3 regions of the Thauera sp. JM12B12 genome follow, and region 1 is predicted to be linked to each of the others. Evidence: predicted binding sites of a transcription regulator. Region 1 holds the regulator's gene; each other region holds the start of a gene.
What was found. The regulator sigma-54, encoded in region 1, starts transcription at its own class of promoters, with help from an activator protein. The targets are predictions, from matches to a motif close to TGGCACGCTTNCTGCTNA.
Positions count from the first base shown of each region.

Region 2: glnA (type I glutamate--ammonia ligase) is a predicted target of sigma-54. The motif match lies at 3,433-3,450, and genes of this name have one in related genera.
Region 3: cydP (cytochrome oxidase putative small subunit CydP) is a predicted target of sigma-54. The motif match lies at 5,672-5,689, and genes of this name have one in related genera.

Region 1 covers NZ_CP154859.1:645,798-653,273, reverse strand. Annotated here, with positions in the region: gene AAG895_RS02875 (SCP2 sterol-binding domain-containing protein) at 211-744, shown strand; gene thiL (thiamine-phosphate kinase) at 1,080-2,039, shown strand; gene AAG895_RS02865 (phosphatidylglycerophosphatase A) at 2,105-2,587, shown strand; gene AAG895_RS02860 (nicotinamide-nucleotide amidohydrolase family protein) at 2,592-3,089, shown strand; gene recA (recombinase RecA) at 3,285-4,322, shown strand; gene recX (recombination regulator RecX) at 4,339-4,788, shown strand; gene lptB (LPS export ABC transporter ATP-binding protein) at 4,775-5,497, shown strand; gene AAG895_RS02840 (RNA polymerase factor sigma-54) at 5,520-6,977, shown strand; gene raiA (ribosome-associated translation inhibitor RaiA) at 6,995-7,318, shown strand; gene ptsN (PTS IIA-like nitrogen regulatory protein PtsN) at 7,458-7,476, shown strand, end outside.
Region 2 covers NZ_CP154859.1:3,678,230-3,685,705, reverse strand. Annotated here, with positions in the region: gene ntrC (nitrogen regulation protein NR(I)) at 1-121, opposite strand, end outside; gene glnL (nitrogen regulation protein NR(II)) at 195-1,262, opposite strand; gene AAG895_RS16730 (DUF4124 domain-containing protein) at 1,318-1,806, opposite strand; gene glnA (type I glutamate--ammonia ligase) at 1,935-3,344, opposite strand; gene AAG895_RS16720 (cation diffusion facilitator family transporter) at 3,563-4,753, opposite strand; gene AAG895_RS16715 (rhodanese-like domain-containing protein) at 4,813-5,265, shown strand; gene nadA (quinolinate synthase NadA) at 5,380-6,480, shown strand; gene AAG895_RS16705 (endonuclease/exonuclease/phosphatase family protein) at 6,517-7,266, shown strand; gene clsB (cardiolipin synthase ClsB) at 7,266-7,476, shown strand, end outside.
Region 3 covers NZ_CP154859.1:2,485,634-2,493,109, forward strand. Annotated here, with positions in the region: gene AAG895_RS11135 (TonB-dependent receptor) at 1-1,878, shown strand, start outside; gene AAG895_RS11140 (SLAC1 anion channel family protein) at 2,115-3,107, shown strand; gene AAG895_RS11145 (MBL fold metallo-hydrolase) at 3,148-4,008, shown strand; gene AAG895_RS11150 (nitrogen fixation protein) at 4,181-4,534, opposite strand; gene petA (ubiquinol-cytochrome c reductase iron-sulfur subunit) at 4,620-5,213, opposite strand; gene cydP (cytochrome oxidase putative small subunit CydP) at 5,718-5,915, shown strand; gene AAG895_RS11165 (cytochrome ubiquinol oxidase subunit I) at 5,905-7,467, shown strand.

The DNA of each region.
Region 1 (7,476 bases):
CTGGCCGCGAATGGCGCGCGGGGTCGTCGCCAGTTCGCGGGCAAGCCCGCTCCCACACCGGCATCGCGCCACCCCGCCGCGTGGGAGCGGCCTTGGCCGCGAAAGCGGCGCTTGATCTTGCGACATTCGCCGGCAAGCCCGCTCCCGCAGAGAGTTGCTCCCACATAAGGGATCTCGCTGCCCTCCCTGCCCCGCTTTCGGAGACCGAACATGCCCGCCCTGCCCTCGCTCCCCCGTCCGCCCCTGCCCGCCGCGCTGCTCCCCGGCAGCCTGCGCCAGCGCATCGGCGAACGCCTGGAGGCCTTCCGCGTTCCCGACTTCACCGTGCCCGCGGCGCTGGCCAGGCTCGTCGCCCGCCTGCCGCAGCAGCCGCCCACCCATGCCCTGACGCTCGCGCTCAACCTCGCGCTGGGCCGCATCCTGCCGCGCGACACCCTCGAGCCGCTGAGCGGACGCCACCTGCAGATGCGCGTGCTCGATGCCGGACTGACGCTCGACTTCAGCCTCACCGAGACGGGCTTCCGCCGCGCCAGCCCGCCCACGGGCACGAAGCCCGACCTCGTCATCTCCGCCACCACCCGCGACTTCATCGCGCTGGCGCTGCGCGAGGAGGACCCCGACACACTGTTCTTCAGCCGCCGCCTGCGCATGGAAGGCGACACCGAGCTCGGACTGCTGGTGAAGAACACGCTCGACGCGGTCGACTGGGACGCGCTCAAGAACAGGCTCGCCGGGCGGCGCTGAGCCGCGTCTGCGCAAGAGCTGCCTACGGATGACGTGGGCGGACCTGCTCGCGCATGGAGCCCCCTGAACCGCTTCAGGCAGGCTTTGCAGGAGGGGCCTGCCCGCGAATGGTGCATCCTGAACCGCTGCGGGCAGGTTCCTTGTGGGAGCGGGCTTGTCCGCGAATGCAGACCGGAGCCAGCACTTTCGCGGGCCAGCCCGCTGCCATGCGGTGCGGCGCCGCTCGCCGCGATCGCCCCGCTACGCGTGCATGGACGATCCGTGCGCTGCCGCGTGTGCGGTAAGCTAGGCGCCCGTCCCCACTCCGGCCCCCGCTCCCGGCGCCGCACCTCGCAATGCCCTCCGAGTTCGACCTGATCCGGCGCCACTTCACCCGCGCCCCCCGCCACACCGACCTCGCCGTCGGCGACGACGCCGCGCTGCTGCGCGCCCAGCCCGGCTCGCAGCTCGCGGTGACGACCGACATGCTGGTGGCCGGCACCCATTTCTTCGCCGACACCGACCCCGAGGACCTCGGCTGGAAGACGCTCGCCGTCAACGTCTCCGACCTCGCTGCGATGGGCGCACGTCCGCGCTGGGCCTTCCTCGCGCTCGCGCTCCCGGTCGCGGACGAAGCCTGGATCGCCGCCTTCGCGCGCGGCTTCTTCGCCTGCGCCGGCGCGCACGACATCGACCTCGCCGGCGGTGACACCACGCGCGGGCCGCTCACGCTGTCGGTGACCCTGCTCGGCGAAGTTCCGCAGGGCGCAGCGATCACGCGTGCGGGCGGGCGCCCCGGCGACGACCTGTGGGTATCGGGGCAACCCGGCCGGGCCGCGCTCGGCCTCGCCGCGCTCCGGGGCGAGACCGCCTTGTCGCCAGCGGGTCACGCGACCTGCATCGCCGCGCTGCAGCGCCCGCAGCCGCGTGTCGCGCTGGGCCTGGCGCTGCGCGGGCTGGCCTCCGCGATGCTGGACGTCTCCGACGGCCTGCTCGGCGATCTCGGCCACATCCTGGAGGCCTCGGGCACGGGCGCCCGCATCGACGTGGCCGCGCTACCACTGCCTGCGCTGGTCGCCACCGGAGCCGACCCTGCGCTCGCCCGGCGCAGCCTGCTCGGCGGCGGTGACGACTACGAACTGCTGTTCACCGCGCCGGCCGCATGCCGCGCCGAGGTGGAGGCGCTCGCCCTGCGCCTCGGGCTGGCACTGCACCGCATCGGCGAGCTGACCGCCGAGGCGGGTGAGCTCCGGCTGCACGAGGCCGACGGCACGCTCGTACGCAGCGCCCGCACGGGCTACGATCACTTCTGCTGACACGCACACGCTCGGCACCCCGCCTGGGCGGCGACCGCCTCCCGCATACGACCCCCGATACCACCATGCGCCCCACCCTCCGCCTGATGATGAGTCACCCCGCCCACTTCATCTCGCTCGGCTTCGGGTCCGGGCTGTCGCCATGGGCGCCGGGCACGATGGGCACGCTGCTGGCATGGGCGCTGTACCCGCTGATCCGCACGCCGCTGTCGGAGTTCGTGTTCCTCGCCCTGCTCGTCAGCCTCTTCGTCGCCGGTGTGCTCGCCGCCGAGCGCACCGGCCGCGCGCTCGGCGTGCCCGACCATGGCGGCATCGTCTGGGACGAGATGGTCGCAACCTGGCTGGTGCTCCTGTTCGCCCCCAAGACCGTGCTCTGGCAGGCGACGGCAGTGGCGCTGTTCCGCTTCTTCGACATCGTCAAGCCGCCGCCGGTGCGCTGGGCCGACCGCAGCTTCAAGGGCGGCTTCGGCGTGATGTTCGACGACCTCGTCGCGGCCGGCTATACCCTGCTCGCGCTCGCCATCCTGGTCAGTCTGATCGGAGTCTGAACCGATGACCGACACCGAACTCGACATCCTCGCCGCCCGGGTCGGCACCGCCCTGGCAACACGTGGCTGGCGGCTCGCCACCGCCGAGTCGTGCACCGGCGGCTGGATCGCCGAAGCGATCACCGCGGTAAGCGGCAGCTCGGCCTGGTTCGACCGCGGCTTCGTCACCTACTCCAACGAGGCCAAGGCGGACATGCTCGGGGTGGCGACCGCGACGCTCGCCACCCATGGCGCGGTCAGCGAGGCGACCGTGCGCGAGATGGCCGAGGGCGCCCTGGCCCGCAGCCTCGCGCAGTGCGCCGTGGCGGTCTCGGGCGTCGCCGGCCCGAGCGGCGGCACCGCGACCAAGCCGGTCGGCATGGTCTGCATCGGCTGGGCCGTCCACGGCCAGCCTACCCGGACCATCACCGCACGGTTTCCCGGCGACCGCGCCGCGGTGCGTCGGCAGACGGTCATCCGCGCGCTCGACGGCATCCTCCAGCTGGCCGCGCAGCAGCGCTGACGGCGCTCCCGCGCTTGCGCGGCAGCTATTCTTTTGGCATAACCACGCGGCACTGGCGCGCGCCCGCGGAAGCGCGGCGCGAAAAATCTTTGCCTGTTCTTTCATACAGGCCTTAGACTGGCGCCATGCACGAGGCAGGCCCGCACGCCTGCAATCTTTGTGCCATAATCGGCTCAACTTACAGGACGCATTTCCATGGACGACAACAAGGCCAAGGCCCTCGCCGCTGCGCTCTCGCAGATCGAAAAGCAGTTCGGCAAGGGTTCGATCATGCGCATGGGCGACGGCAACGTCGAGCGCGACATCCAGACCGTCTCCACCGGCTCGCTCGGGCTCGACATCGCGCTCGGCCTCGGCGGCCTGCCGCGCGGTCGCGTGGTCGAGATCTACGGCCCGGAATCCTCCGGCAAGACCACGCTCACCCTGCAGGTCATCGCCGAGATGCAGAAGATGGGCGGCACCGCGGCCTTCATCGACGCCGAGCACGCGCTCGACGTCGGCTACGCCGAAAAGCTCGGGGTGGACATCGAGGACCTGCTGATCTCGCAGCCCGACACCGGCGAACAGGCGCTCGAGATCGCCGACATGCTGGTGCGCTCGGGCGGGGTGGACATCGTGGTGGTCGACTCGGTCGCCGCGCTCACGCCCAAGGCCGAAATCGAAGGCGAGATGGGCGACCAGCTCCCCGGCCTGCAGGCGCGCCTGATGTCGCAGGCACTGCGCAAGCTCACCGCGAACATCAAGCGCACCAACACGCTGGTCATCTTCATCAACCAGATCCGCATGAAGATCGGCGTGATGTTCGGCAGCCCCGAGACGACCACCGGCGGCAACGCGCTCAAGTTCTACGCCTCGGTGCGCATGGACATCCGCCGCACCGGCACGATCAAGAAGGGCGACGAGGTGGTCGGCTCCGAGACCCGCGTCAAGGTGGTCAAGAACAAGGTGTCGCCGCCGTTCAAGGAGGCGCACTTCGACATCCTCTACGGCGAGGGCATCTCGCGCGAGGGCGAGATCATCGACCTCGGCGTCGAGCACAAGATCGTCGACAAGTCCGGAGCCTGGTACGCCTACCAGGGCGACAAGATCGGCCAGGGCAAGGACAACTCGCGCGAGTTCCTGCGCAACAATCCGGCACTGGCGCGCGAGATCGAGAACAAGGTCCGCGTTGCCGTCGGCCTGCCCGAAATGCCCCCGGCCACGCCGGCTGCGCCGGCGCCGGCCGAGGCCTGACTGCCGCGCGTCGAGCATGGGCGAGCCCAGCCTGCGCGAACGCGCCCTCCGCCACCTCGCCCGGCGTGACCACTCGCGGGCCGAGCTGGCGAGGAAGCTCGCCGCCCATGGCGACGCCGACGAGATAGAGGCGGTCATCGAACGCATGGGCGAACTCGGCCTGCAGTCCGACAGCCGCTATGCCGAGGCCTTCGTGCGCGGCAAGGCGGCGCGCTTCGGCACCAGCCGGCTGCGCAGCGAGCTCGCCCGGCGCGGCATCGAGCGTGACCTGATCGACGCGGCGCTCGCTGGCGAGTGCGTAGAATCGGAAGCGGAGCGTGCCCGCACCGTGTTGCGCAGCCGCTTCACCGAACCGCCCGCCGACGCCCGCGAATGGGCTCGCCAGGCGCGCTTCCTGCAAACCCGCGGCTTCGCGCCCGACCTGATCCGCAAGCTGCTGAAAGAGCCCTACGATGAGTCTGCTTAAGGTCGCCGGCCTGCAAAAGCGCTACAAGGCGCGCACCGTCGTGCACGACGTCGGCTTCGAGGTCGGCTCCGGCGAGGTGGTCGGCCTGCTCGGTCCCAACGGTGCCGGCAAGACCACCTGCTTCTACATGATCGTCGGCCTGGTGCGCGCCGACGGCGGCCAGATCACCCTCGACGGCAAGGACCTCACCCACCTGCCGATCCACGCTCGCGCGCGACTCGGCCTGTCCTACCTGCCGCAGGAAATGAGCGTGTTCCGCAAGCTGACGGTGGCCGAGAACATCCAGGCCGTGCTCGAGCTGCAGAACCTGGAGAAGCGCCAGGTGGGCGAGCGCCTCGACGAACTGCTGCACGAACTCGGCATCCACCACCTGCGCAACAACACCGCGATCTCGCTCTCCGGCGGTGAACGCCGGCGCTGCGAGATCGCGCGCGCGCTGGCCACCGACCCGCGCCTGATCCTGCTCGACGAGCCCTTCGCCGGCGTGGATCCGATCGCGGTGATCGACATCCAGAAGATCATCCGCTTCCTCAAGGAGCGCGGCATCGGCGTGCTGATCACCGACCACAACGTGCGCGAGACGCTCGGCATCTGCGATCGCGCCTACATCATCAGCGAAGGCCGCGTGCTCGCCAGCGGCCAGCCCACCGAGATCATCGACAACGAGCGCGTGCGCCAGGTCTATCTCGGCGAGCACTTCCGCCTGTGAGCGCACGCAGCGGACCGACGCGATGAAGCCCAGTCTCCAGCTCAAGCTCTCCCAGCACCTCACGCTGACCCCGCAGCTGCAGCAGTCGATCAAGCTGCTGCAGCTGTCGACGATCGAGCTCAACCAGGAGATCGAGCGCATCCTGCTCGAGAACCCGATGCTCGAACGCGAGGACGGCGACGGCGCGGACTTCGCTCCGAGCCCGCCCCCCACACCCTCGTCCGAACGCGAGTCGAGCAGCGAGAGCGCCGCCGAATCGCCCCCGGCCGACAGCGCGTCGCGCGAGGGCGGCGAGGGCAGCAGCGAGGACGAAGGCATCGACTGGTCCAACGTCGGCACCGGCGCATCCAGCCGCAGCGAGAGCGACGACGACGATGTCGACTACCAGGATCTGCAGGCCGCGAGCACATCCCTGCGCGAACACCTCGACCAGCAGGTGGCGCTGTCGCCGCTCAGCGACCGCGACCGCGCCCTGGTGCGCTTCCTGATCGAGGCACTCGATGACGACGGCTACCTGCACCAGCCGCTCGAGGACCTGCTCCAACTGCTGCCGCCCGAGTCCGAGGTCGATCTCGACGAGCTCACCATCGCCCTCCACCACGTGCACAACCTCGAGCCCGCCGGCATCGGCGCCCGCAGCCCGCAGGAATGCCTGGCGCTGCAGCTGCGCACGCTGCCCGACTCGCCGATCCGCGCGCTCGCCCTCGACATCGCCACGCGGCACCTCGAGCTTCTCGCCGACCGCAACTTCGCCCGCATCAAGAAGCTCACCGGCTGCGACGACGACGCCCTGCGTGCCGCGCAGGCGCTGATCTGCAGCCTCGACCCCCACCCCGGCTCGCGCTACTCGAACACCGAGACGCGCTACGTGCTGCCCGACGTCGTCGTGCGCAAGCTGCGCGGGCGGTGGACGGTCACGCTCAACCACGACGCCATGCCGCGCCTGCGCATCAACCGCCTGTACGCCAGCCTGCTGCAGCAGAACCGCGGCCAGGGCGGCGGACTCGGCGGCCAGCTGCAGGAGGCACGCTGGCTGATCAAGAACGTGCAGCAGCGTTTCGACACCATCCTGCGCGTATCCCAGGCCATCGTTGACCAGCAACGGCAGTTCTTCGATCATGGGGACGTGGCGATGCGGCCACTCACCCTCCGGGAGATCGCGGACCAGCTCGAGCTGCATGAATCCACCGTCTCGCGCGTCACCACGCAGAAGTACATGGCGACCCCGCGTGGCGTGTTCGAACTCAAGTATTTCTTCGGCAGTCATGTCGCCACCGACACCGGTGGAGCTGCATCCTCGACGGCGATTCGGGCGCTGATCCGCCAGCTGGTGGATGCCGAAGACAGCAAGAAGCCGCTGTCCGACGCCAAGATTGCGGAAGTTTTGGGCCAGCAGGGTATCGTGGTCGCGCGGCGGACGATCGCCAAATACCGCGAGTCCCTCAATATCCCGCCGGTCAGTCTGCGCAAATCCATCTGACAACAACAGGAGTTACCATGAATCTCAACATCACCGGGCGCCACGTGGAAGTCACCCCCGCCATCCGCGACTACGTGACCACCAAGCTCGACCGCGTCATTCGTCACTTCGACAACGTCACCAGCGTCTCCGTGATCCTCTCGGTCGAGAAGCTCAAGCAGAAGGCCGAAGTCACCCTCCACGTGCGCGGCAAGGACCTCTTCGTCGAGAGCGACGACGCCGATCTCTATGCCGCCATCGACGCGATGACGGACAAGCTCGACCGCCAGGTGCAGAAGTACAAGCAGAAGCAGTCCGACCACAACCACGAGACGCTGAAGCACCAGACCCCCGAAGCCTGACGCCTGCGTTGCAGCCCCACGTCCGGGGTGTGGTTATAATGCGCGCGTTTTCACGACGCGATCTCCACTCGCCCCGGACCGTCTGCCCGCCCTGCGCGGCAGTCCCGAAATCCCGGGCGTTGCGCGAGCCAACCTGCGAATGAGCCTCATATCCCAAC
Region 2 (7,476 bases), 1.1 Mb from region 1:
GCTCGGCGAGCGCGTCGCTGGCCGAACTGAAGCTGGCGTGATTGATCCCCTCGCGGCTGAGGGCCTTTTCGAGCACCCAGCGGATGGAGCGGTCGTCATCGATGATCCAGACGTCGTTCATGGTTCTCTTGAATGCACTAATGTGGTGCGTCGTGACATGCGGGCCCGCTCCCGCGCTGCGGTTGCGGGTGTGCTCAGACGCGGTCGGAAATCGGCAGCAGGATCGTGAAACAGGTGTGGCCGGGACGGCTGTCCACCTCGATCATGCCCTGGTGTTGCTCGATGAAGCTCTGGGCGAGCGAGAGGCCGAGGCCGCTGCCGCCATCCCGCCCCGAGACCAGCGGATAGAAGATCCGGTCGCGGATCTCCTCCGGAATGCCGGGGCCGTTGTCGATCACTTGCAATTCCAGTGCCAGCTTGAAACGTCTCTTGGCGAGGGTGACCTGACGCGCAATGCGGCTGCGCAGGCGGATCTCGCCGCGGCCGTCGAGCGCCTGGGCCGCGTTGCGGACGATGTTGAGCACCGCCTGGATGAGCTGCTCGCGGTCGGCGGTGAGCTCGGGCAGGCTGAGGTCGTAGTCGCGGCGGATGTCGAGCGCGGGAAACTCGGCAAGGATCAGGCGGCGCACCCGCTCGAGCACGTCGTGGATGTTGAGCGCGGCCGGCCGCATCGTGCAGTGCGAGCTCAGCAGCCGGTTCATCAGGTCCTGCAGGCGGTCGGCTTCGGCGATGATGACATCGGTGAACTCGCGCAGCTGCGGGTCGTCGAGCTCGTGCTGCAGTAGCTGCGCCGAGCCACGGATGCCCCCGAGCGGGTTCTTGATCTCGTGCGCCAGATTGCGGATCAGCTCGCGGTTGGCCTGCTGCTGGTGCAGCAGCTGCTCCTCGCGTGCGACGCGCAGCTGGGCGTCGATCGGGCGGAACTCGAGGAGCAGGCGCACGCCGGCGGCGTCGACCGGCGTCACCGTGCAGTCGAGCCGGATCGGGTCGGCGTCGCTGCGGCTGACGGTGATGTCCTGGCCGGTGTAGCTCCAGTTGGTGCGCAGCGCATTGTCGAGCGCGGCGCCCAGTCCGGGCGGATTGCCGAGCAGCCGCGCGAGCGGCTGGCCGAGCAGCTTGCGCTGGCTGGCTGCGAACAGGTTCTCGGCGCCGGGGTTGATGTAGCGGATCGCCAGCCGTCCGTCCACGAGGACGACCGCCGACGAAAGCAGGTCCAGTCCGGCGAACGAGCCGGCGGCGGTGTGGCTGGGAGGTGTGGGCATGGGCGCGTCCTGGTGGTCTCCAGATGACAAAGCAAGATGCGCGCCAGTGCGGGGTTCATCGCAGGCCGGAGATCTCCCGGCGCAGGGCTTCGATGTTGCGCTTGTGGAGCTCGACCTTGTCCTTGAACGGCTGCAGGCGGTCGAGCACCTTCTGGTAGTTGCGCTCGTCGCCAAGGCGCACCGCCTCCTGTTCGGCGAGCGCCTTCTCGGCTTCGGCGAGGGCGCCTTCCTCGGTCGCCAGCTCGCCCTGCAGGACCTGGCGGCGGGCGTCGTCGCGGCTGCGCTGATCGTTCGGGCTCACGCGCGGAAAGGCGCCGGGTGAGGCGCTGGCCGGGGCGCCGGACGCGGCGGCGGGGCGGCGTACGGGTGCAGGCACGGTCGACACCGGCTGGTCGCTCTGCAGGCGTACGCAGTTGCGGCCGAGAGAGCGGTCGTTGGTGTAGGTCACCCGCCCGTCGGCATCGGTGCACTTGAAGATGTCCGCGTACGCAGGTGCTGCCAGGCCGGTGAGCAGGAGCAGCGGGAGGAGTCGAAACGGTCGCATGCGCTTGTCCGGACGCCAGCTGCGGGATGCCGGCACGCCCTTGTCCTTGCAGAATGAAGCCTGATTAGACCCCATAAAAAAAGGACGGGCAATGCCCGTCCTTTCCTCGCAGCGCAGTAATCCGCGGATTACAGGCTGTAGTACATGTCGAATTCCACCGGGTGTGTGGTGATGCGCATGCGGTCGACCTCTTCCATCTTCAGCGCGATGTAGGCGTCGATGAAGTCGTTCGAGAACACGCCGCCACGGGTCAGGAACTCGCGGTCCTTGTCGAGGTAGTCCAGCGCCTGCTCGAGGCTGGTGCACACGGTCGGGATGAGCGCGTCCTCTTCCGGCGGCAGGTCGTACAGGTTCTTGTCGGCCGGGTCGCCCGGGTGGATCTTGTTCTGGATGCCGTCCAGGCCCGCCATCATCAGCGCGGCGAAGCACAGGTAGGGGTTGGCCAGGGGATCCGGGAAACGCGCCTCGATGCGGCGGCCCTTCGGGTTGGCGGTGTAGGGGATGCGGATCGAGGCCGAACGGTTGCGCGCCGAGTAGGCCAGCTTGGTCGGGGCTTCGTAGTGCGGCACCAGGCGCTTGTAGGAGTTGGTGCCCGGGTTGGTGATCGCGTTGAGCGCGCGGGCGTGCTTGATGATGCCGCCGATGTAGTACAGCGCGGTCTCCGACAGGCCGGCATAGCCGTTGCCCGCGAACAGGTTCTGGCCGTCCTTCCAGATCGACTGGTGCACGTGCATGCCGGAACCGTTGTCGCCGACGATGGGCTTGGGCATGAAGGTGGCCGTCTTGCCGTACTGGTGGGCGACGTTGTGCACGATGTACTTGAGCACCTGGGTCCAGTCGGCGCGCTGGGTCAGCGTGCTGAACTTGGTGCCGATCTCGCACTGGCCGGCGTTGGCGACTTCGTGGTGATGCACCTCGACCGGCACGCCGCAGGCCTCCAGCGCCAGGCACATGGCGGCGCGCACGTCGTTGAGGCTGTCGACCGGCGGGACCGGGAAGTAGCCGCCCTTCACGCGCGGACGGTGGCCGGTGTTGCCGCCTTCGAACTTGTCGGCGGTGGACCAGGCGGCCTCTTCCGAGATGATCTTGCTATACACGCCGGACATATCGACCGACCACTCGACCGCGTCGAAGATGAAGAATTCGGGCTCGGGGCCGAAGAAGGCGGTGTCGCCGATGCCGGTGCTCTTCAGGTAGGCCTCGGCACGCTTGGCGATGGAGCGCGGGTCGCGATCGTAGCCCTTGCCGTCGGAAGGTTCGATGACGTCGCAGGTGATGACCAGGGTGGTCTCGTCGAAGAACGGGTCGATGTAGGCGGACGAGGGTTCCGGCATCAGCACCATGTCGGAGGCCTGGATGCCCTTCCAGCCGGCGATCGAAGAACCGTCGAAGGGATGGCCGTGCTCGAAGTGTTCCTCTTCGAAGGCGGACACGGGCAGACCGACGTGCTGCTCCTTGCCGCGGGTATCGGTGAAGCGCAGGTCCACGAAGCGGACTTCGTTTTCCTGGATCATCTTCATGACGTCTTGGGCGTTCATTTTCACTCCTGGTGAGATGAGGCGTTGTTGCGTTGAGCGGGTGGTGCAGCGGCCTGCGGTCGATGCGCCGGATTAGGGTGCAGGGCTCTAAGCACTAAGCGTGCCAGATGCTGTTGGCTACCGGTTTCATTGTGCCACAAGGGGGCATGCCCGAAAGCAGTGCCCGCGGCATGTTCGCAATGCACCGCAATGGTGCGCAAGGCATTTTGTGCGCACCATTACGGTGCGGTCTCCACAAAGATGCGGATGCTGCGGTAGTGCGGCTGATCCCGCAGCAGCGCACGATGGCGCGCGCGCAGCCCCTCCATGTGCGCCTGGTCGAGCGGTGCCGGGAGCACGATCTCGACCTCGATGCGCTGGCCCAGGTAGTGCAGCTGGATGCGCTTGGGCGCCGGCGCGCCAGGACCCAGGAGCGCGCGCATCTGATCGGTGATCTCCGGGCGGTCGGGCAGGGGGCCGGGCGGCATCACCTGCAGGTCGCCGTCGTCCTCGGGGTCGATGTGCACCAGCACGTCCTGGACCTCGGGGTGGGCGCTGCGTACGCGCAGGTATACCGAATCCGAGACACGGTGTCCCTCGGACACGGTGAGCCGCGGGTCCACCTGGACATGCGCGTCGCACAGCACACGGCCCGCCATGCGCCGGGTGCGCATCTCGTGCAGGCCGATCACGCCCGGCGTCTCCTGGATCGTCCGGCGCAGGCGTTGCCGCGCCTCTTCGGGCAAGCCGGTGTCGATCAGCTCGCCGACGGCGTTCCACGCCAGCTTCACGCCCATGCGCAGGATCAGGAAGCCGACGACCGCCGCTGCGAGCGGCTCGAGGAAGGGATAGCCCGCCAGGCTGCCGCCGATGCCCGCGGCCACCACCAGCGAAGATGCCGCGTCCGAGCGTGCATGCCAGGCGTTGGCCTCGAGCATCGGCGCGCGCAACCGGCGGGCGGCGGCAAGGGTGTAGCGGAACAGGCCTTCCTTGGCGAGCAGGGTGAACAGGGCCATCGCCAGCGCAGCCGGATGGAGAGCGGGCTGAGCGTCCATGTCCTGCAGGCGCACGCCCGAGTTCCACAGGAAACCGATGCCGACGCCACCGAGCACGGCACCCAGCAGCATCGTGGTCGCAGTCTCGATGCGCGCATGTCCATAGGGATGGTCTCCGTCGGCCGGGTCGGCGCTGCGCCGACCGGCGATCAGCACAAGAAGGTCGGTCACGAGATCCGACAGCGTATGGGCGGCGTCTGCGACCAGGCTGAAGGCGTTGGCGAACAGGCCGATGAAGACCTGCCCCAGTGCGAGCGTCGAGTTGGTCAGGATGGCGACCAGTGTGGCGCGCTGGATGCCCCGGCTGCGGGCAGCTTCGCCGTCCTGCGGGGGCTTGGGTGCGGTGCTGCGAAGGGATGCTCGAGCGGGGTGCATGGGGGGGCGCGATGGACGCGCTATACTTCGGCCGACCTTCATTTTAGACGGATGTTCGCATGGGAACCCTGTCGGACCTGTTGTCCCTCGCGCACGAGCGCGCCGAGACGCTCGCCCTGCCCTACCAGGGCGCGCTCACGCCCGCCGAAAGCTGGCAGGTGATGCAGCTTGCCCCTGGCGCCAAGCTCGTCGATGTGCGCACGCGAGCCGAACTCGACTGGGTCGGGCGGGTGCCGGGTGCGGTCGAGATCGAGTGGAAGTCCTACCCCTCGATGCAGGAGAATACGAACTTCCTCGCCCAGCTCAAGCATCAGGTCGATTCCGAAGCGCTCGTGCTGTTCCTGTGCCGCTCGGGTGCGCGCTCGGATTCCGCAGCGCGTCTCGCGAGTGCCAACGGCTATGCGAACTGCTACAACGTCCTCGAGGGCTTCGAGGGCGACCGCGACGCCAACAACCAGCGCAACCGCATCGGTGGCTGGCGTCACGCCGGCCTGCCCTGGTATCAGGGCTGAGCGGCAACAAACCCTTACCCGGCCCCTCGCGGCCCGACCGAACCCGGGGCCCCGTGCTGGGGTCCGATACCCGTAACCCCGGGGATTGCCCCCAACGGATCCGGATAGCGAACCATGCAAGTGTCCACCATCAGCTTCGACCGTTTCAACGTGCTCGCCGACAACGAGGCGCAGGAGCGCATCCGCGCCGCCCGCGCGCGTCTCGGCGAGCGGGCGGTGCTGCTGTGCCACCATTACCAGCGCGCCGATGTCTACCAGCACGCCGACCTCACCGGCGACTCCTTGAAGCTCGCCCGCCTGGCCTCGCAGACCGACGCGGAGTTCATCGTGTTCTGCGGCGTGCATTTCATGGCCGAGGTCGCCGACATCCTGTCCAAGCCCAGCCAGATCGCGATCCTGCCCGACCTCGCGGCGGGCTGCTCGATGGCCGACATGGCGAGCCTGGCCAAGGTCGAACGCTGCTGGCGCGAGCTCGCCGAGGTGCTCGACAAGCCGGACGAGCTGATCACCCCGGTCACCTACATCAACTCTGCGGCCGACCTCAAGGCCTTCTGCGGCGAGCACGGCGGCATCGTGTGCACCTCGACCAACGCCCCGACCATCCTTGACTGGGCGTTCTCGAAGCGCGAGAAGGTGCTGTTCTTCCCCGACCAGCACCTCGGGCGCTGGACCGGCTTCAAGAAGGGCATTCCGCTCGACGAGATGGTGGTCTGGGATCCCGACCTCGAGTACGGCGGCCTCACCCCCGAGCAGATCCGCAACGCGAAGATCCTGCTGTGGAAGGGCCACTGCTCGGTGCATCAGATGTTCCAGCCGGTGCACATCGACCGCTGGCGCGAGAAGCACCCGCAGGGCTTCGTGATCTCCCACCCCGAGAGCATGCTCGAGGTGTGCCAGAAGTCCGATTACGTCGGCTCGACCGAGTTCATCCTCAACACCGTCACCCAGGCGCCGCCCAACACCCACTGGCTGGTGGGCACCGAGCTCAACCTGGTGAGCCGGCTGGCCGAGGAGATGAAGCCGCAGGGCAAGGTGGTGCAGTTCATGGCGCCGACGGTGTGCATGTGCTCGACGATGCAGCGCATCGACCCGCAGCACCTGGCGTGGACGCTGGAGAACCTCGCCGAGGGCAAGGTGGTGAACCAGATCAAGGTGCCCGAGCACGAGGCCGAGCTCGCCCGCATCGCGCTCGACCGCATGCTCGCGGTGTCCTGAGGCGGCGCCGATCCTACCAACCCGCAGCGGGCGGCCATGACGCTCCGAATCTGCAGCTACAACATCCACAAGGGCTTCTCGCAGTTCAACCGCCGCATGGTGGTGCATGAGCTGCGCGAGCGGCTGCGCAGCCTGGATGCGGATCTCGTCTTCCTGCAGGAGGTGCAGGGCCTGCACCTCGGCCATCCGGTGCGCCACCCCGACTGGCCGCTGCAGCCGCAGCACGAGTTCCTCGCCGAGGACGCCTGGCAGCAGACCGCCTACGGCGGCAACGCGGTCTACGACCACGGCCACCACGGCAACGCCATCCTCAGCCGTCACCTGATTCTGAGCACCGCCAACCAGGACGTGTCCGACCACCGCTTCGAGCGTCGCGGTCTGCTGCACTGCGAGGTCGAGCTGCCCGCGTTCGAGCGCCCGGTGCACTGCGTCTGCGTGCACCTCGGGCTGATGGCGGGCAGCCGACGGCGGCAGATGATGGCGCTCGCCGAGCGCATGGAGCAGCTCGCGCCGGACGATGCGCCGCTGATCATCGCCGGCGACTTCAACGACTGGCGTAACCACGCCGACGACCTGCTCGGCCGCCGCCTCGGGCTCACCGAAGCCTTCGGCAGCGGGCGCGGGCGTCCGGCGCGCAGCTTCCCGAGCGCGCTGCCCTTCTTCCGCCTCGACCGCATCTACGTGCGCGGTTTCCGCGTCCGCCAGGCCCAGGTGCATTACGGCGCGCCGTGGGCGCGGATCTCCGATCACGCGGCGCTCACCGCCGACCTGGAGCCGGTTTCCTGATGCGCTTCGTCGCCGGCAACGCGGTCGGGCTGCTGGAAAATGGCGAGCAATACTTCCCGGCCCTGGAGGCGGCAATCGAGGGCGCGGCGGCGGAGATCTTCCTGCAGAGCTACATCTTCCGCGACGACCGCACCGGACGCCGCATCGCCGCGGCGCTCGAGCGTGCCGCGGCCCGGGGGGTGGTCGTGCGCGTGATGGTCGACGGCTTCG
Region 3 (7,476 bases), 1.8 Mb from region 1:
CTCGTACGCCGTCGTGCCGCCACGCTCGGCGAGACGCTGGCCGGCGAACCCGGCATCGCCGCCAGCTACTTCGGGGCCGGCGCCAGCCGGCCCATCATCCGTGGCATGGACGGGCCGCGCGTCAAGCTGCTGTCGGACGGCAGCGAGATCATGGACGCATCCACGATCAGCCCCGACCATGCCGTGGCGATCGAGCCGATGCTGAGCGAGCAGATCGAGGTGCTGCGCGGCCCGTCCGCGCTCGCCTATGGCGGCGGCGCGATCGGCGGCGTGGTGAACGTGCTCGACAAGCGCGTCCCCACCGCGGTCCCCGAACGCGGGGTCGAAGGCAGCGTGGAACTGCGCGCCGACAGTGTCGCGAATGGCGTCGCCGGCGCGTTCGAAGTCACCGCGGGCAGCGGCAACCTCGCCTTCCACGCCGAAGGGCTCAAGCGCGACGCGCGCGACTACCGTGTCGGCAGCGGCTGGGACCACGGCCGGGTCGGGGGCAGCTACAACCAGACCGAGACCGGCAGCCTCGGCGTGTCGTGGGTGGGCGCGCGCGGCTATCTCGGTGTCGCGTATAGCCGTCAGCGGAACGAGTACGGGCTGCCCGGCCACAGCCATGAATACGAAGCCTGCCACCCGCACGGCGACCACCTGCACTGCGGCCACCACGGCGAGGAAGACGATCACGAGCATGAACACGACGAGCACGCCGCCACCCCGTACGTGAAGCTCGACAGCGAACGTTGGGACCTGCGCGGCGAACTGCTGGAACCCTTCGCCGGCTTCACCCGCGCCCGCCTGCGCGCGTCCTACACCGACTACGGCCACGACGAGATCGAGCAGGACGAAGGGATCGACAGCGTCGGCACCCGCTTCCGCAGCAAGGCCAGCGATGCCCGTGTCGAACTCGAACATGCGCCGCTCGGCGGCTGGCGCGGTGTGCTCGGCCTGCAGACCGGCCGCCGCGACTTCCGCGCGGACGGCGATGAAGCCTACGTATCGCCGACCGTGACGACCCGGCACGCGGCCTTCCTGATCGAGGAGTACACACTGGCCGACTGGCGCTTCGAAGCCGGGCTGCGTCACGAATGGCAGGACATCGACGTGGACAGCAGCACCCAGCGCGACCGCAGCCACCGCGGCAACTCGGTGTCGCTCGGCGCGGTGTGGGACTTCGCCCCGCAGTACAGCCTGGGCATGACGCTGTCGCGCACCCAGCGCCTGCCGACGGCCGAGGAACTCTACGCGCGCGGCCTGCACATGGCGACCAGCACCTGGGAACGCGGCAACCCCGAGCTGAAGGCGGAGACGGCCAACAACGTCGACCTGACGCTGCGCAAGCTCGCCGGTCCGACTACCCTCTCCGTCAGCGTGTTCCACAACCGCATCGACGACTACATCCACGCCCGCACGCTCGACGCCTACGAGGACTTCCAGCTCATCGAGTACGCCCAGCGCGACGCCCGCTTCACCGGCATCGAGGGCGCCATCCGCCAGCAGCTCGACGCCACCTTCGGCCTGACGCTCTTCGGCGACTACGTTCGCGCCAGGCTCGAGGCCGGCGACGGCGACCGCGACCTGCCGCGCATCCCGGCTCATCGCGTCGGCCTGCGACTGGATGCCAAGTGGAATGCCTGGCGTGCCGAAGCCGAGGTCTATCGCGTCGGCCGCCAGGACGATGTCGCCGCGTTCGAGCTTGAGACGCCGGGCTACAACATGGTCAATGTCGGCCTGAGCTACAGCGGCCGCTACAAGGCCACGCCCTGGCAGGTCTACGTCAAGGGCAACAACCTCGGCAACCAGCTGGCCTACGCGCACACCTCGTTCATCAAGAACGTCGCCCCGCTCGAAGGTCGTAACCTGGTGGTCGGGATGAGGCTCGGTTTCTGACCGGTGTCGGAGGGCGCATCATCAAATGCCCTCCGGCACACGTGCGCTGCCATCAACGACACACTTGCTGCCGCGTGGCAGCGCACAGACCCTCGGTCCCGAACACGCGCTGAGCCTCGACGTCCTCCGTTTCACGCGGATTGCCCGGGTTTCTCGGGCGGCCCCAAACGTCGCCCGGCCGTGGCATGTTGTTTGCTGGTGCACATCGCATCGACTGCCACCTGCGAGGACGAAACATGCACACGAACGCTTCAGCCGCGCCCACGGCGGTGAGCCCCCCGCTCGAGCGGCTCGCGCATTTCCCGGTCGCCCTGTTCTCCACCGTGATGGGCATGGCGGGCCTCACCATTGCCTGGCTCAAGGCCCATCACACCGGCGGCGTGCCGCTCGAGATCGGCGTCGCGCTGCGCTGGCTGGCGAGTGCGCTGTACCTGTTCCTGCTGGCGACGTACGGAGCCAAGTTGCTGCGACACCCCGAGGCGGTGAAGGCCGATCGCGCCCATCCGGTGCGCCTGAACTTCTTCCCCGCGATCTCCATCGGCCTGCTGCTGCTGTCGATCAGCTGGGCACAGGACGCCCCGGCCGTCGCGCAATGGATGTGGGGCATCGGCGCCGCCGTGCATCTCATGTTCACGTTGTTCGCCATGAGCAGCTGGATCCACCACACCCACTACGACATCAAGCACGCCAACCCGGCCTGGTTCATCCCGGTGGTGGGCAACATCATCGTGCCGATCGCCGGCGTGCGCTTCGCGCCCGCGGACATCAGCTGGTTCTTCTTCAGCATCGGGCTGGTGTTCTGGCTGGTGCTGATGACGATCGTGCTGTACCGGCTGTTCTTCCATGAGCCGCTGCCCGCGCGCCTGACGCCCACGCTCTTCATCCTGATCGCCCCGCCCGCGGTCGGTTTCCTGGCCTATGTCGGCCTCACCGACCAGGTCGACGCCTTCGCCCGGGTGCTGTACTTCACCGCGCTGTTCCTGACCCTGCTGCTGGCGAGCAATGCGGTGCGCTTCTTCCGCCTGCCGTTCTTCATCTCGGCGTGGGCCTATTCCTTCCCGCTGGCAGCGATGACGATCGCCACCTTCGAGATGAGTGCTCGCAGCGGCCAGGTCTTCTATGCAGGGCTGTCCTGGGCGATGCTCGCGGTGCTGAGCGGCGTCGTCGCGCTGCTGGCCTTCAAGACCCTGCGGGCCGCCAGCCGCGGCCAGATCTGCGTGCCCGAGTGAGCCGCTCACTCAGTCACGAAACGACATGAGGAGCTTACCAATGCCCCAGGCAGAGATCCGGTCCTTCTTCGACGCCGCCACCAACACCGTCACTCACGTGGTGTCCGACCCCGCGACAGCACGCGCTGCGATCATCGACAGCGTGCTCGACTACGACCCCAGGTCGGGACGCACATCGCGCACCTCGGCCGACGCCGTCATCGCCTACGTGCGCGACGCCGGGCTTCAAGTCGACTGGCTGCTCGAGACCCACGCCCACGCCGACCACCTTTCGGCCGCGCCCTACCTCAAGCAGCAGCTCGGGGGCAAGATCGGCATCGGCGCGCATATCCGCCAGGTGCAGGCCGTGTTCAAGGACCTTTTCAACGCCAAGGACATGAACACCCACGGCGCCGAGTTCGACCACCTGTTCGAGGACGGCGAGCGCTTCCGCATTGGCGGGCTGGCGGTCGAGGTGATGCACACGCCCGGCCACACGCCGGCCTGCCTCACCTACATCGTCGGGCAGGACGCCTTCGTCGGCGACACCCTGTTCATGCCCGACTACGGCACCGCACGCTGCGACTTCCCCGGCGGAGATGCGGCCACGCTGTTCCGCTCGATCCGCAAGCTACTGTCGCTGCCGCCCGAGACGCGCCTGCACCTGTGCCACGACTATCCGCCCGACGACCGCGCCCCGGTGTGGGAAACCACGGTGGCCGAGCAGCGGGCGAAGAACGTCCACGTCCATGAAGGCGTAGCCGAGGCCGACTTCGTTGCCATGCGCACCGCACGCGATCGCACGCTGGCCATGCCGACGCTGATCCTGCCGGCGATCCAGGTCAACGTGCGTGCCGGCAACCTGCCACCGGCCGAGGACAACGGCGTGCATTACCTGAAGATCCCGATCGACCTGCTGTAGGCGCGCCACCCGCTGCCCGCGACAACTGCCGTCGCCCCCGCATCCTGCTCGCGCGCAGGCACGGCGACCGGCTGGACCGGGCCGGGGTGACAGCGTGGCTATCGGGCCGCATCTTCATGACCCAGGCCGAAGCCTTCAACACCCTCGCCGCAGAGTGCCGGCGTATCTCCGCCTAGCAGGTGTGGTCCGCGTGATCGTGGGCCGCCGCGGGTTTCACCACGCCCTGCGTGTAGTCGACGATGGCCTGCAGGGGATCGGATTCGCCGGTCACGACCAGTTCGATGCCGCGCTGCGCCATCCGCTTGCGAAAGCCTTCGCCCGCACCCGCGGTGATGAGTGCGGTCATGCCGTCGATCGGGTGTCGGTCGCCACGGAACGCATGGAAGGCCATCTCCATCGGCAGGTCGAGACGATCGACCTCGCGCGGGGAGCAGGGGCAGCTGATGTCGTAGATGAGAAACCGCCGGGCCTTGCCGGCGTGCGCGGTGACCGTGCGGAAGTTCTGGCTGGTGACGGCGATCTTCATGCTGTGCCTCGATCGATGCGGCGCGCAGCCCCGCACACGCGGGCGGGCGCCGGGGGTTGGAAGGATGGGACGGGCCGCGCGCGGCTCAGGCGGTGGTCGAGTCGTCCTCGCCGATCAGCACCAGGCTCCCCGACAGCCACTTGTGCGGCGGAATCTCGAGGTTGGTAGGTGCCGGCTGGCTGAGGAACACACGTCCGGCGAGGTCGAAGATCGAACCGTGGCACGGGCACAGGAAGCCGCCGGGCCAGTCATCGCCGATGCCGCTGGCGGCCCCGGACGCGAACTTCTCCGACGGCGAGCAGCCGAGGTGGGTGCAGATACCGATCACCACGAGGTAGTCGGGATTGATCGAACGATGACGATTGGCGGCGTAGTCGGGCTGCTGCGGCTCAGCCGACGCGGGGTCGGCCAGCCGAGGCTCATGCCCTTCCAGACTGGCCAGCATCTCGGCCGTGCGGCGCAGGATCCACACCGGCTTGCCACGCCACTCGACGGTCATCATCTCGCCGGCGGCGAGCTTGCTGACATCGGCCTCGACCGGCGCGCCAGCAGCGCGGGCCCGTTCGGACGGCGTCAGGCTGGCGACGAAGGGAACGGCAGTGGCCGCGGCGCCGACAGCCCCGGCAGCGGAAGTCGCGATCAGGAGCCGACGACGTTCCTTCTTCAGGTTATCCGACATGTGCTGCATCTCCGGTGGGGGTGGTGCGCAGTGCGCTGAAGAAAAGGGAAGCGGAGCCGGTGGAGTTCATCGGGCCGTCGCCACGGGGGTTGAGACCGCAGAGGGAGGACGATCTTGGTGGCGACCACGACACGGCTCCGCTTCTGCGAATCCATTTAGCAACGGCCGTGCCAGCCCGCGAGAACCCAGTGGAGAGGCGGATTTCCGCACAAGGCGACCAAGCCGTCGATCCGCCACGACTGCCAATCGAGGCAGCATCTGCCACCAGACTGCCAACTGGAGCTCAGGCCCGCCGCGTTCGGGCACAAGGGTCTCCACTCATCGATGCAGTCACGCCCCGCCAAATCGACAGTCATGGCGGCAGTTTGACTGCCACCCTGACAGCCAAGACATCATTCCCAATCCGGCGACCTGATCGAAGTTTTTGATTTATCGCAAAAAACGTCTTCCGCTCACGCTGGCACGGCACTTGTTAATGGAGCACCAGACAACCGGAGCGCCCGCATGAAGCCGTCCGACCAAGGCCTGTTGCGTCATCTCACCCTCGTACTCGTGATCAAGCTGGTGCTGATCACCGCGCTGTGGTGGGTGTTCATCCGCGACGCGAAGGTGGCAGTCGACCCTGGCGCCATGGCTGCGCAGGTGCTCGCCCCGGCAAGCAAGACACAACACACGACATCTGGAGAAACCCATGGTCAGTGAGCAACTCGTCGATCTGTCGCGGCTGCAGTTCGCCGCCACGGCGATGTACCACTTCCTGTTCGTGCCGCTCACCATCGGCATGGTGTGGATGCTGGTCATCATGGAAAGCGTCTATGTCATGACCGGCAAGACGATCTACAAGGACATGACCCGCTTCTGGGGCAAGCTGTTCGGCATCAACTTCGCGCTCGGCGTCACCACCGGCATCACGCTCGAGTTCCAGTTCGGCACCAACTGGGCCTACTACTCGCACTACGTGGGCGACATCTTCGGTGCGCCGCTGGCGATCGAGGGCCTGATGGCCTTCTTCCTCGAATCGACCTTCATCGGCCTGTTCTTCTTCGGCTGGGACCGCCTGTCGCGCCAGCAGCACCTGCTGGTGACGATCCTGATGGCGGTGGGCACCAACCTGTCGGCCTTGTGGATCCTGATCGCCAACGGCTGGATGCAGAACCCGGTGGGCTCGGAATTCAGCTACGAGACGATGCGCATGGAACTCACCGATTTCTGGGCGGTGGTGTTCAACCCGGTGGCGCAGGGCAAGTTCGTGCATACGGTGTCGGCTGGCTATGTGACCGGCGCGATGTTCGTGCTGTCGATCTCGGCCTGGTACCTGCTGCGCGGGCGCGACGTGGAGTTCGCCAAGCGCTCGTTCCGCATCGCGGCGGCCTTCGGCTTCGCCTCGATCTGCTCGGTGATCGTGCTCGGTGACGAGTCCGGCTACGCGCTCGGCGAGGCCCAGCAGACCAAGCTCGCGGCGATGGAGGCGATGTGGGAGACCGAACCGGCCCCGGCGAGCTTCAACGTCATCGCCGTGCCCAACGAAGCCGAGATGAAGAACGACTTCGCCCTCCACATCCCCTGGGTGATGGGCCTGATCGGCACGCGCTCGCTGGACAAGGAGCTGCCCGGCCTCAACCAGATCTACGCGCTGAACCGCGAACGCGTGATCGTGGGCGTGGAGGCGGTGAAGCTGCTCGAAGCGCTGCGCAAGAACCCGCAGGACGCGGCGCTGCGCGAGGCCTTCGACGAGGTCAAGGCCGACCTCGGTTTCGGCCTGCTGCTCAAGAAGTACGTCGCCTCGATGGACGACGTCACCCCCGAACTCATCGACCGCGCCGCGCGCGACACGCTGCCCAGGGTGACGCCGCTGTTCTGGACCTTCCGCATCATGGTGGCGCTGGGCTTCGCGATGCTGGCGCTGTTCGGCGCTGCGCTGTGGTACTCGATCAAGGGCGACTTCGCCCAGCGGCCGTGGCTGCTCAGGTGGTCGCTGTGGTTCCTCCCGATGCCCTGGCTGGCCTGCGAGATGGGCTGGTTCGTGGCCGAGTACGGCCGCCAGCCGTGGACGATCTACGGCGTGCTGCCCACCCACCTGTCGGTCTCGACACTGACGGTGGAAAGCCTGTACGGCTCGCTCGCCGGCTTCGTCGGCTTCTACACCCTGCTGCTGATCGTCGAGATGTATCTGATGGTGAAGTTCGCCCGCCAGGGCCCGGGCAGCCTGGGCACCGGCCGCTACAAGAACGAAACCCACCACGCCCACGCCTGATCCCGGAGC